DNA from 3 places in the Streptomyces sp. NPDC057137 genome. Region 3 is predicted to be linked to each of the others. Evidence: predicted binding sites of a transcription regulator. Region 3 holds the regulator's gene; each other region holds the start of a gene.
What was found. The regulator HrcA, encoded in region 3, represses chaperone genes, less so after heat shock. The targets are predictions, from matches to a motif close to TTNGCACTCNGNNNNNCNGAGTGCNAA.
Positions count from the first base shown of each region.

Region 1 (4,037 bases), on a different contig from region 3:
GGCCTGGCCCTCGTCGGAGAGCAGAGGGGCGAGCGGCGAGGGGGAGTCGGTCACCGGGCCATTGTGGGCCAGCCGGGGGACCGTCATCGCTTCCCGGCGGTGTCGGCCGGGCGCGTGGGCCGGGCGCTGACAGGATGCGGCGCCATGCAACTAGTAAGACAAAAGGACGAAAAGGCCGCAGAGTCACGGAAAAGACACCCGGGCGGACGGGCGCGCGGGATCGCCGCCGTACTCCTGATCGCCGCACTCGGCTCCGCCTGCGCGGCGGAGACCGACGACCGGGGCGGCGGCGGTCACGCCGGCCACGGTGGTCACAGCGGGGACGGCGGTGGCGGTGGCGGCGGGCCGGTGGAGTCCGCCTCCGTGAAGCCGGGCCGGGCCGGCCCCGGGCCGGGGACCGACGCCGCGAAGAAGGCCGACGCCGCCGCTGCCGTCAAGGCCCAGGCGCTCCGCGCCGTGGCCGCCAAGAAGTGGAAGCTCGCCAAGACCCCGCTCGCCGCGCCCGCGCCGCCCGCCGTGAAGCCGCGCATCACCACCCGCAAGGGCTTCGAGGTCACGGGAGGCGCGACCCTGCCGCCGGTCTTCACCACCGTCCCGACGAAGGAGAAGGTCGTCTTCCTGACGATCGACGACGGCGCCGAGAAGGACCCCCGACTGCTGCGCATGATGGACGAGTTGAAGATCCCGTACAGCGCCTTCCTCAGCGACTACGTCATCAACGACAACTACGCCTACTTCAAGAAGATGCAGGCGCGCGGTGTCTCCCTGCACAACCACACGCTCACCCACCCCTACCTCCCCGGACTCTCCTACGAGGAGCAGAAGCGGGAGATCTGCGGGCAGCAGGACAAGATCAAGAAGCAGTACGGGAAGCGGCCCGAGCTCTTCCGGCCGCCGTACGGCAACTACAACGCCGGCACCCTGCGCGCCGCCAAGTCCTGCGGCGTCAAGGCGGTTCCGCTGTGGTCGTCCGAGGCGTTCCCCGACCACATGGAGTGGCGCGAGTGGGACCGGGACCTGCATCCCGGCGACATCGTCCTCACGCACTTCCGCGGGGAGGAGGACTGGAAGGGCTCGATGCCCGACATGATCCGGCACGTCATGAAGACGATCACCGACAAGGGTTACGCGGTGGCGAAGCTGGAGGACTACGTCTAGGGCTTGTCTCTCGGGTCAGGCCGGGCCGGGCCGGGCGCGGTCAGGTCGGGCCGGGCCAGGTCGGGTCGGGCCGGTTCCGCTGACGCCCCTGCGCCGGTGCAGGGGCGTCACGCATGTTCAGCGGACCACGTCGAAGACGTTCTTCTGCAGGCCGTTCGCGTACGCCTCGTGCTCGACCAGCCGCAGCTTCTGCGCGTCCTTGTCCGTGGCGCTGAACAGCCGCTTGCCCGCGCCGAGAAGCAGCGGGAAGACGAGCAGGTGGTACCGGTCGATCAGACCGGCGTCCGAGAGGTTCCGGTTCAGCTCGGCGCTGCCGTGGACGATGATCGGGCCGCCCTCGGTCTCCTTCAGCGCGGCGACCTCGTCGAGCGACCGCAGGATCGCGATCGGGCCCCAGTCCGCGACCAGGGCGTCGTCGGTGAGGGTGGTGGACACCACGTACTTCGGCATCTTCTTGTACTCGGCGAACTCCTCCATGCCCGGCCAGACCGGGCTGAACGCCTCGTAACTGGTCCGTCCCAGCAGCACGGCCGTGGCCTCCTCCTGCTCCCGGCCCTTGATCTCGAAGGCCTCCGGCAGGAACTCCACGTCCTTGAAGGTCCAGCCGGAGTTCCGGTAGCCCGGCTCGCCGCCCGGGGCCTCCACGACGCCGTCGAGCGAGACGAAGGCGGTGCTGATCAGTGTGCGCATCGAAGATCTCCTGGGGTGTCTTGTGCTCTGGTTCTCACTGGGTGGGGCCGGCCGTGCCGGCCTCGCAGCCGCAGTGTGCCAACTCTCACTGACAGACCGTGGACCACGGCGAAACTCATCGGTGCCGACGCGCCGGAGGTACCCGAAGGCGCCGGATCGCGCCCGCCACGGCGCCGGATCGCGCCCGCCACGGCGCCGGATCGCGTCGCCGCGCGCGGGCTCGATTGGCACTCAGCTTGACCGAGTGCTAATCGCGGTCATAGTGTCAGGCCTGGCACTCCCCACTGGAGAGTGCCAATGCGTGACAGGACAGGTCCGGCACCCGCGACGACGGATCGATCCAGGTCACGCCACCCAGACAGTTAACCCCGTGAGATCTCCGAAGGGGGAGGTCGGATCGTGACGACCGCCAGCTCCAAGGTTGCCATCAAGCCGCTCGAGGACCGCATTGTGGTCCAGCCGCTCGACGCAGAGCAGACCACGGCCTCTGGCCTGGTTATTCCGGACACTGCCAAGGAGAAGCCCCAGGAGGGCGTCGTCCTGGCCGTCGGTCCGGGTCGCTTCGAGAACGGCGAGCGGCTTCCGCTCGACGTTTCCGTCGGCGACGTCGTTCTGTACAGCAAGTACGGCGGCACTGAGGTGAAGTACAGCGGCGAGGAGTACCTCGTCCTCTCGGCTCGCGACGTGCTCGCGATCATCGAGAAGTAATTTCCACAGTCTGCTGTGAACTGCGCCCCTGGCCCCCGCATCGCCGGGTGGTCCGGGGCGTAGTTCGTTGTTCGTTCGAGAGGACAAGAGAAAGCTCCCATGGCGAAGATCCTGAAGTTCGACGAGGACGCCCGTCGCGCCCTTGAGCGCGGCGTCAACAAGCTTGCCGACACGGTGAAGGTGACGATCGGCCCCAAGGGCCGCAACGTCGTCATCGACAAGAAGTTCGGCGCCCCGACCATCACCAACGACGGTGTCACGATCGCCCGCGAGGTCGAGCTCGACGACCCGTACGAGAACCTCGGCGCCCAGCTCGTGAAGGAGGTGGCGACCAAGACCAACGACATCGCGGGTGACGGCACCACCACCGCCACCGTGCTGGCGCAGGCGCTGGTCCGCGAGGGCCTGCGCAACGTCGCCGCCGGCGCCTCCCCGGCCGCCCTGAAGAAGGGCATCGACGCCGCCGTCGCCGCCGTCTCCAAGGAACTCCTGGAGACCGCCCGCCCGATCGACGACAAGTCCGACATCGCTGCCGTGGCCGGGCTCTCCGCCCAGGACCCGCAGGTCGGCGAGCTCATCGCCGAGGCGATGGACAAGGTCGGCAAGGACGGTGTCATCACCGTCGAGGAGTCCAACACCTTCGGCATGGAGCTGGAGTTCACCGAGGGCATGGCCTTCGACAAGGGCTACCTCTCGCCGTACATGGTGACCGACCAGGAGCGTATGGAGGCCGTCCTCGACGACCCGTACATCCTGATCAACCAGGGCAAGATCGCCTCCATCCAGGACATGCTCCCGCTGCTGGAGAAGGTCATCCAGGCGGGTGGCTCCCGGCCGCTGCTGATCATCGCCGAGGACGTCGAGGGCGAGGCGCTCTCCACCCTCGTCGTCAACAAGATCCGTGGCACCTTCAACGCCGTCGCGGTGAAGGCCCCCGGCTTCGGTGACCGCCGCAAGGCCATGCTCGGCGACATCGCCACCCTCACGGGCGCGACCGTCATCGCCGAAGAGGTCGGCCTCAAGCTCGACCAGGCCGGTCTCGACGTACTGGGCACCGCCCGCCGCGTCACCGTCTCCAAGGACGACACGACGATCGTCGACGGCGGTGGCGACAGCGCCGAGGTCGTCGGCCGTGTCAACCAGATCAAGGCCGAGATCGAGTCCACGGACTCCGACTGGGACCGCGAGAAGCTCCAGGAGCGCCTCGCGAAGCTGGCCGGCGGCGTGTGCGTGATCCGTGTCGGCGCCGCCACCGAGGTGGAGCTGAAGGAGAAGAAGCACCGTCTGGAGGACGCCATCTCCGCGACCCGCGCCGCGGTCGAGGAGGGCATCGTCTCCGGTGGTGGCTCCGCCCTGGTGCACGCCGCCAAGGTGCTGGAGGACGGCCTGGGCAAGACGGGCGACGAGGCCACCGGTGTCGCGGTCGTCCGCCGCGCCGTGGTCGAGCCGCTGCGCTGGATCGCCGAGAACGCCGGTCTTGA
Region 1 covers NZ_JBHUUW010000095.1:5,939-9,975, forward strand. Annotated here, with positions in the region: gene ACFT9I_RS37480 (SAM-dependent methyltransferase) at 1-87, opposite strand, end outside; gene ACFT9I_RS37485 (polysaccharide deacetylase family protein) at 145-1,158, shown strand; gene ACFT9I_RS37490 (dihydrofolate reductase family protein) at 1,276-1,848, opposite strand; gene groES (co-chaperone GroES) at 2,248-2,556, shown strand; gene groL (chaperonin GroEL) at 2,656-4,037, shown strand, end outside.
Region 1: groES (co-chaperone GroES) is a predicted target of HrcA. The motif match lies at 2,073-2,099, and genes of this name have one in related genera.

Region 2 (4,037 bases), on a different contig from region 3:
TACCGCAGAGGACGAGCCCGTCCGGATGGAACGCTCGCGCCGCGCGGCCACTTCGCCGACCACGGCGAGTGGTCCGACCCGGACGGCGTGCTCATGGTCGCCGACGTGACCTCGTACGACGGTGACACCGACAGCCGCGACCGCAAGGAGAAGCGCGACGGCTACGCGGCGGCCGGCATCCCCGTCTATCTCCTCGTGGACCGCGACTCCAACGAGTTGGTCGTCTACACCGAGCCTCACAACGGCGCTTACAAGGCCCGTATGTCGCACGCCTACGGCGCCACCATCACGCTCCCCGAGCCCGTCTCCCTCACGCTGGAGACCGAAGAGCTCAAGAACTACTCCACCTGAACGCCCCGAGGGCGGCACCCCCTCTCGGGAGTGCCGCCCTCGGTTCGTACACGTGCGCAGTTACGAGCTACGCCATGAACCGCCGATCCGTCAGGATCAGAAGTCCATGTCACCGCCCGGCATGCCGCCCGGAGCGCCGCCGGCGCCGGCCTTTTCCGGCTTGTCGGCGATGACGGCCTCGGTGGTGAGGAACAGCGCCGCGATGGACGCCGCGTTCTGCAGCGCGGAACGCGTGACCTTCGCGGGGTCGATGATGCCCTCGGCGATCATGTCCACGTACTCGCCGGTCGCGGCGTTGAGGCCGTGACCGATCGGCAGGTTGCGGACCTTCTCGACGATGACGCCACCCTCGAGACCACCGTTGACGGCGATCTGCTTGAGCGGAGCCTCCAGCGCGAGCTTGACGATGTTCGCACCCGTCGCCTCGTCGCCTTCGAGCTCGAGCTTCTCGAACACCGAGCCGGCCTGGAGCAGAGCCACGCCACCACCGGCGACGATGCCCTCCTCGACGGCGGCCTTGGCGTTGCGCACCGCGTCCTCGATGCGGTGCTTGCGCTCCTTGAGCTCGACCTCGGTCGCGGCGCCGGCCTTGATGACGGCCACGCCGCCGGCCAGCTTCGCGAGGCGCTCCTGGAGCTTCTCGCGGTCGTAGTCCGAGTCCGAGTTCTCGATCTCGGCGCGGATCTGGCTCACGCGACCGGCGACCTGCTCGCTGTCACCGGCACCGTCGACGATGGTGGTCTCGTCCTTGGTGATGACGACCTTGCGGGCACGGCCCAGCAGGTCGAGACCGGCGTTCTCCAGCTTGAGGCCGACCTCCTCGGAGATGACCGTGCCGCCCGTGAGGATGGCGATGTCGTTCAGCATCGCCTTGCGGCGGTCACCGAAGCCCGGGGCCTTGACGGCGACGGACTTGAAGGTGCCCTTGATCTTGTTGACGACGAGCGTGGACAGCGCCTCGCCCTCGACGTCCTCGGCGATGATCAGCAGCGGCTTGCCCGACTGGATGACCTTCTCCAGGAGCGGCAGAACGTCCTTGACGCTGCCGATCTTGGAGTTGACGATCAGGATGTACGGGTCGTCGAGCGACGCCTCCATACGCTCCATGTCGGTGGCGAAGTACGCCGAGATGTAGCCCTTGTCGAAGCGCATGCCCTCGGTGAGCTCAAGCTCGAGACCGAAGGTCTGCGACTCCTCGACGGTGATGACGCCTTCCTTGCCGACCTTGTCCATCGCCTCGGCGATGAGCTCGCCGATCTGGGTGTCGGCGGCGGAGATGGAGGCCGTCGAAGCGATCTGCTCCTTGGTCTCCACATCCTTGGCCTGCTCAAGGAGCGCACCGGAGACGGCCTCGATGGCCTTCTCGATACCGCGCTTGAGGGCCATCGGGTTGGCGCCGGCGGCCACGTTGCGCAGGCCCTCGCGGACCAGGGCCTGGGCCAGGACGGTCGCGGTGGTCGTACCGTCACCGGCGACGTCATCCGTCTTCTTGGCGACTTCCTTGACCAGCTCGGCGCCGATCTTCTCGTACGGGTCCTCGAGCTCGATCTCCTTGGCGATGGAAACACCATCGTTGGTGATCGTGGGGGCGCCCCACTTCTTCTCGAGGACGACGTTTCGGCCCTTGGGGCCAAGGGTGACCTTGACGGCGTCGGCGAGCTGGTTCATCCCGCGCTCGAGACCGCGCCGTGCCTCCTCGTCGAACGCGATGATCTTGGCCATGTGAAGTGGTCCTCCCGGACAGGGGGTGGATTCTCCGGACCGTGTCGGCGCCCGCGACGGACGGCCTGAGAGCCTTGCGGTTCCTTGCCCCACAGGCTCCCGGGCCTCGCTGACCCGGTCCATAAGTTGTCACTCTCACTAGCAGAGTGCTAACGCCAATGATTAGCACTCGACCCCCGAGAGTGCAAGCGACTCCCGAGTGACCACAGCCCCTCCCGAGCCCCTCCCACAGCCGCGCGCGCACGCGTGAGGGGCCCGTACCCCTTGCCGGGATACGGGCCCCTCATGCGTGAGTGCGTCGTTGGCCGATCGCGCCGGAATCAGACGGCGAGCTTGACCATGTCCGCCTGCGGACCCTTCTGGCCCTGCGAGATCTCGAACTCAACTCGCTGACCTTCTTCAAGGGTGCGGTAGCCGTCCATCTGGATCGCGCTGTAGTGGACGAAAACATCCGCACCACCGTCGACCGCGATGAAGCCGTAGCCCTTCTCCGCGTTGAACCACTTGACGGTGCCCTGAGCCATGCCTAACTCCCCTATTACTGGCCCCTGCGCGGGACCGCACTTCGCGCCGGAACGCGTCGACCGCGGCTGAATGTATCTGCCCAACTGCCCTCTGCAACAGGTCAATCGGACGAGAATTCTGGGCATGGCGGAACACGCAAAGAGGTGAATTGCCGGGCTACCAGGGCAAGTCGGGCCGGGCAAAGCGCAAGGAACCGCGCAAACAGCGTCCACACTTCGACCGCATCTTGTCGCGAACTCATATGCGCGGGGCACAGTCGCGGCGGGGTCGGCGGCGGGGCTACCCCAACTGTACCGCGTTCAACCTCATGGAATTGCCCCCTCCGCTTCTCTTGCGGAGGGGGCAACACCGTTCACCGTGCGTGCTGTTCAGCCGCCGGCGACCGCCGGGATGATCGAGATGCCGGCGCCGTCCGGCGTGGCCGTCTCCAGGCCCTGCTCGAAGCGGACGTCGTCGTCGTTCACGTACACGTTGACGAAGCGCCGCAGCTTGCCGTCGTCGTCCAGGACGCGGGCGGCGATGCCCGGGTGGCTCGCCTCCAGGGACGCGATGACCTGGGAGAGGGTCGCACCCTCCGCCGGGACCTCGGCCTTCCCGCCGGTGTACGTACGGAGGATGGTGGGGATGCGGACGTTCACGCTCATCGGTTTCTGCCTTCCGGGAAGTAGCGGGTTGGTGAGAGGCTCAACGCGCCAGACCCGCCGCACGGAACGCGTCGAGGCTCGGCGGAATCGTCGCGGTCGCCTGCGACGTCGCGGCCACCGCGTCCAGCGTCTTGAGCCCGTCACCGGTGTTCAGCACGACCGTCGTGAGCGCCGGGTCGAGCAGACCCGCCTCGATGAGCTTGCGCGTCACACCCACGGTCACCCCGCCCGCCGTCTCGGCGAAGATCCCCTCGGTCCGCGCGAGCAGCTTGATCGCGTCCACGATCTGCTCGTCGTTCACGTCCTCCACGGCGCCGCCCGTGCGGCGGGCGATGTCCAGGACGTACGGGCCGTCGGCCGGGTTGCCGATCGCCAGCGACTTGGCGATCGTGTCCGGCTTCTGCGGCCGTACGACATCGTGGCCGGCCTTGAAGGCGACCGACACCGGCGAACAGCCCTCGGCCTGCGCGCCGAAGATCTTGTACGGCTTGTCCTCGACCAGGCCGAGGGCGATCAGCTCCTTGAGCCCCTTGTCGATCTTCGTCAGCTGCGAGCCCGACGCGACCGGGATGACGAGCTGGTCGGGCAGCTCCCAGCCGAGCTGCTCGCAGATCTCGTACGCGAGGGTCTTGGAGCCCTCCCCGTAGTACGGGCGGAGGTTGACGTTGACGAAGCCCCAGCCCTCGCCCAGCGGGTCGCCGATCAGCTCGGAGCAGAAGCGGTTGACGTCGTCGTAGTTGCCCTCGATACCGACGAGTTCGCCGCCGTAGATCGCGGCCATGACGACCTTGCCCT
Region 2 covers NZ_JBHUUW010000005.1:4,814-8,850, forward strand. Annotated here, with positions in the region: gene ACFT9I_RS06010 (Uma2 family endonuclease) at 1-351, shown strand, start outside; gene groL (chaperonin GroEL) at 448-2,073, opposite strand; gene ACFT9I_RS06020 (cold-shock protein) at 2,394-2,597, opposite strand; gene ACFT9I_RS06025 (ubiquitin-like small modifier protein 1) at 2,967-3,242, opposite strand; gene thrC (threonine synthase) at 3,283-4,037, opposite strand, start outside.
Region 2: groL (chaperonin GroEL) is a predicted target of HrcA. The motif match lies at 2,200-2,226, and genes of this name have one in related genera.

Region 3 (4,037 bases):
ACCCGGTTGAAACTGGCCGGTGGGCCGTTCCTCGCCCCTGAGCTTCGCCAGCTCTCGCAGCAACCGCTCCTGCTCCGGGTCGAGTTTCGACGGGGTCATGACCTCGACATGGACGATCAGGTCGCCCCGGCCGCCGCCCCGCAGATGCGTGATGCCGCGGCCGTGGAGCGGGATCGACTGGCCCGACTGGGTGCCGGGACGGACGTCGATGTCCTCGACGCCGTCCAGCGTCTCCAGCGGACACTGCGTGCCCAGAGAGGCCGCCGTCATCGGGATGGTCACCGTGCAGTGCAGATCGTCGCCGCGCCGCTGGAACACCGCGTGCGGCAGCTCGTGGATCTCGACGTACAGGTCACCCGCCGGACCACCACCGGGCCCGACCTCGCCCTCGCCGGAGAGCTGGATACGGGTGCCGTTGTCGACGCCCGCCGGGATCTTGACCGTGAGCGTGCGGCGCGACCGGATGCGGCCGTCGCCGGCGCACTCGGGGCAGGGGGTCGGCACGACCGTACCGAAGCCCTGGCACTGCGGGCACGGCCGCGACGTCATGACCTGGCCCAGGAAGGACCGCGTGACCTGCGAGACCTCGCCGCGACCGCGGCACATGTCGCAGGTCTGCGCGGAGGTGCCGGGTGCGGCGCCCTCGCCCGAGCAGGTCGTACAGACGACCGCCGTGTCGACCTGGATGTCCTTGGTGGTGCCGAAGGCCGCCTCGTTGAGGTCGATCTCCAGCCGGATCATCGCGTCCTGGCCGCGCCGCGTGCGCGACCTCGGGCCACGCTGCTGCGACGTCCCGAAGAACGCGTCCATGATGTCGGAGAAGTTGCCGAAGCCACCGGCCCCGAAGCCGCCCGCGCCACCGCCCGCCTGTGAGAGCGGGTCGCCGCCGAGGTCGTAGACCTGCTTCTTCTGCGGGTCCGACAACACCTCGTACGCGGCGTTGATCTCCTTGAAGCGCTCCTGCGTCTTGGGATCGGGATTGACATCCGGGTGCAGCTCGCGGGCGAGCCTGCGGAATGCCTTCTTGATCTCGTCCTGTGATGCGTCGCGGCGTACGCCGAGTACGGCGTAGTAGTCCGTGGCCACTTACGACTCCGCCAGGATCTGTCCGACGTAACGTGCCACTGCGCGTACCGCTCCCATCGTTCCGGGGTAGTCCATGCGGGTCGGTCCGACCACGCCGAGTTTGGCGACTGCCTCGTCGCCCGAACCGTAGCCGACCGCGACGACGGACGTGGAGTTGAGGCCCTCGTGGGCGTTCTCGTGCCCGATTCGTACGGTCATGCCCGAGTCCTCGGCCTCGCCGAGCAGCCTGAGGAGCACGACCTGCTCCTCAAGTGCCTCCAGCACCGGCCGGATCGTCAGGGGGAAGTCGTGCCCGAAGCGCGTCAGATTGGCGGTGCCGCCGATCATCAGCCGCTCCTCGGTCTCCTCGACCAGTGTCTCCAGCAGCGTCGCGAGGACCGTGGACACCGTCCCCCGGTCCTCCATGTCGAAGGATTCGGGCAACTCCTGCACCAGCAGCGGCACATCGGAGAACCTGCGCCCCACGACCCGGGCGTTGAGCCGGGCCCGCAGATCCGCCAGCGATGTGTCGCCGAACGGCACCGGACAGTCGATCATGCGCTGCTCGACCCGGCCGGTGTCGGTGATCAGCACAAGCATCAGCCGCGCGGGGGCCAGCGAGAGCAGTTCCACATGCCGCACCGTCGAGCGGGTCAGCGAGGGGTACTGCACGACCGCGACCTGCCGGGTCAGCTGCGCGAGCAGCCGCACCGTACGGCCCACCACGTCGTCCAGGTCGACGGCGCTGTCGAGAAAGTTCTGGATGGCCCTGCGCTCCGGCGCCGACAGGGGCTTGACGCCCGCCAGCCGGTCGACGAAGAGCCGATAGCCCTTGTCCGTCGGAATGCGCCCCGCACTCGTGTGGGGCTGGGCGATGAAGCCCTCGTCCTCCAGGACCGCCATGTCGTTACGGACGGTGGCCGGGGAGACACCGAGCTTGTGCCGCTCGGTCAACGCCTTGGAGCCGACGGGCTCCTCGGTGCCGACATAGTCCTGGACGATGGCGCGCAACACCTCAAGCCTGCGTTCGCTCAGCATCGCGCACACCTCCAGCTCTGGGTCCTCGGATCCGGCCTGGCACTCGATGCGTAGGAGTGCCAGCATTCCCCGGCCCAGTGTACGGCCGTGAGGTACGCCCCTAGCAAGGCCGACCGGTCACGCTACCGCGCGGCACCGCCCGCCCCACCGATAGCGTCGCCGTATGAACGTCCGTTGGGAAGAGCACGGCTGGGAACGGATCGCACCGGGAGTCGGCAGACGGAGACTGCCTGGCTGGGATGCGACGGTCGGCCTCGTGGTCGGCGAGGACGCCGTCCTTCTGTACGACACGGGCTCGACGCTCCGTGAGGGCGCGGAGATCCGCGCGCAGGCGCAGGCGCTGTGCGGCGGGCGGCGCGTCACGCACATCGCGCTCAGCCACGCCCACTTCGACCATGTCCTGGGCACGGCGGCGTTCTCGGGCACCCAGGTCTACGGCGCGGTGGGCCTGGCGGAGCTGCTGCTCCACGACCGCGAGAGCCTGCGCGCCTCGGCCGTACGGCACGGGGTGTCCGCCTCCGACGCCGCCTCCGCGGTGGACGCGCTGGTCGTGCCGCACCACCCGGTGTCGGGCGAGTGGACGCTCGACCTCGGCGGGCGACAGGTACTTCTCGCCAATGTCGGCCCGGGGCACACCGGGCACGATCTGGCGCTGCTCGTCCCCGGCGACCGGGAGGTCGTCTTCTGCGGCGACCTGGTCGAGGAGTCGGGCGAGCCGCAGGCCGGCGACGACGCGATCCCGGCCCGCTGGCCGGCCGCGCTGGACCGGCTGCTGACGCTGGGCGGGGAGGACGCGGTGTACGTTCCCGGCCATGGCGCGGCCGTCGACGCGGCGTTCGTACGGGCGCAGCGGGGCGCGCTGGCCGCGCGTTTCGGCACGACGTAGCCCCCCTCGTGGCGCGGGCCCCGTTATCGTCTGCGGATGCGCAGTTACAGCCCCGATCTGACCCCGCCCTGGAAGCGTTCGAAGCCGGTGCCCGAGGTGCCCGCCGAACCGGATCTGGTGGTCGAGGAGGTGTCGACAGGCTTCTGCGGCGCGGTGATCCGCTGCGAGAAGACGGCCGAGGGCCCGACGGTCACCCTGGAGGACCGCTTCGGCAAGCACCGGGTGTTCCCGCTGGTGGAGCGGGGGTTCATGCTCGAGGGCCGGGTGGTCACCCTGGTCCGGCCCGCCGCCGCCGGCCCGGTCCGGCCGGCCCGTACGGCCTCCGGCTCGGTGGCCGTCCCGGGCGCGCGGGCGCGGGTGGCCCGTGCGGGGCGTATCTACGTCGAGGGGCGGCACGACGCGGAACTGGTCGAACGGGTCTGGGGCGACGACCTCCGGATCGAGGGCGTGGTCGTGGAGTACCTGGAGGGCATCGACGACCTCCCGGCGATCGTCGCGGATTTCGCCCCGGCACCGGACGCGCGCCTCGGCGTGCTGGTCGACCACCTGGTGCGCGGCTCCAAGGAGTCCCGCCTGGCCGAGCAGGTGACCGGGGACGACGTCCTGATCGTGGGCCACCCGTACATCGACGTCTGGGAAGCGGTGAAGCCGTCGTCGGTGGGCATCCCGGCGTGGCCGACGGTCCCGCGCGGCCAGGACTGGAAGACGGGGGTGTGCCGGGCTCTGGGCTGGCCGGAAAACACCGGTGCGGCGTGGCAGCGGATCCTGTCCTCGGTGCGGTCCTATCGGGACCTGGAGCCGGCGTTGCTGGGGCGGGTGGAGGAGCTGATCGACTTCGTGACGGAGCCGACGTCTGGCTGACCGGGTTGGTCTTGTGCCGGGTCCGCCCGGCGGCCGGGTTCGTCCTCAAGCGCCGGACGGGCTGGGTGAGTTGCGGTGGTCGGCTGACGGTCGGGGTTCGGGCCCTCCGGAGGGATATGTCCGGACGGCATGATTTACGGCGCGTGCAGGGCTCGTTGGACCCGAGGGAACCGGGCTTCTCACGCGC
Region 3 covers NZ_JBHUUW010000049.1:89-4,125, forward strand. Annotated here, with positions in the region: gene dnaJ (molecular chaperone DnaJ) at 1-1,086, opposite strand, end outside; gene hrcA (heat-inducible transcriptional repressor HrcA) at 1,087-2,103, opposite strand; gene ACFT9I_RS29400 (MBL fold metallo-hydrolase) at 2,267-2,989, shown strand; gene ACFT9I_RS29405 (DUF3097 domain-containing protein) at 3,026-3,850, shown strand.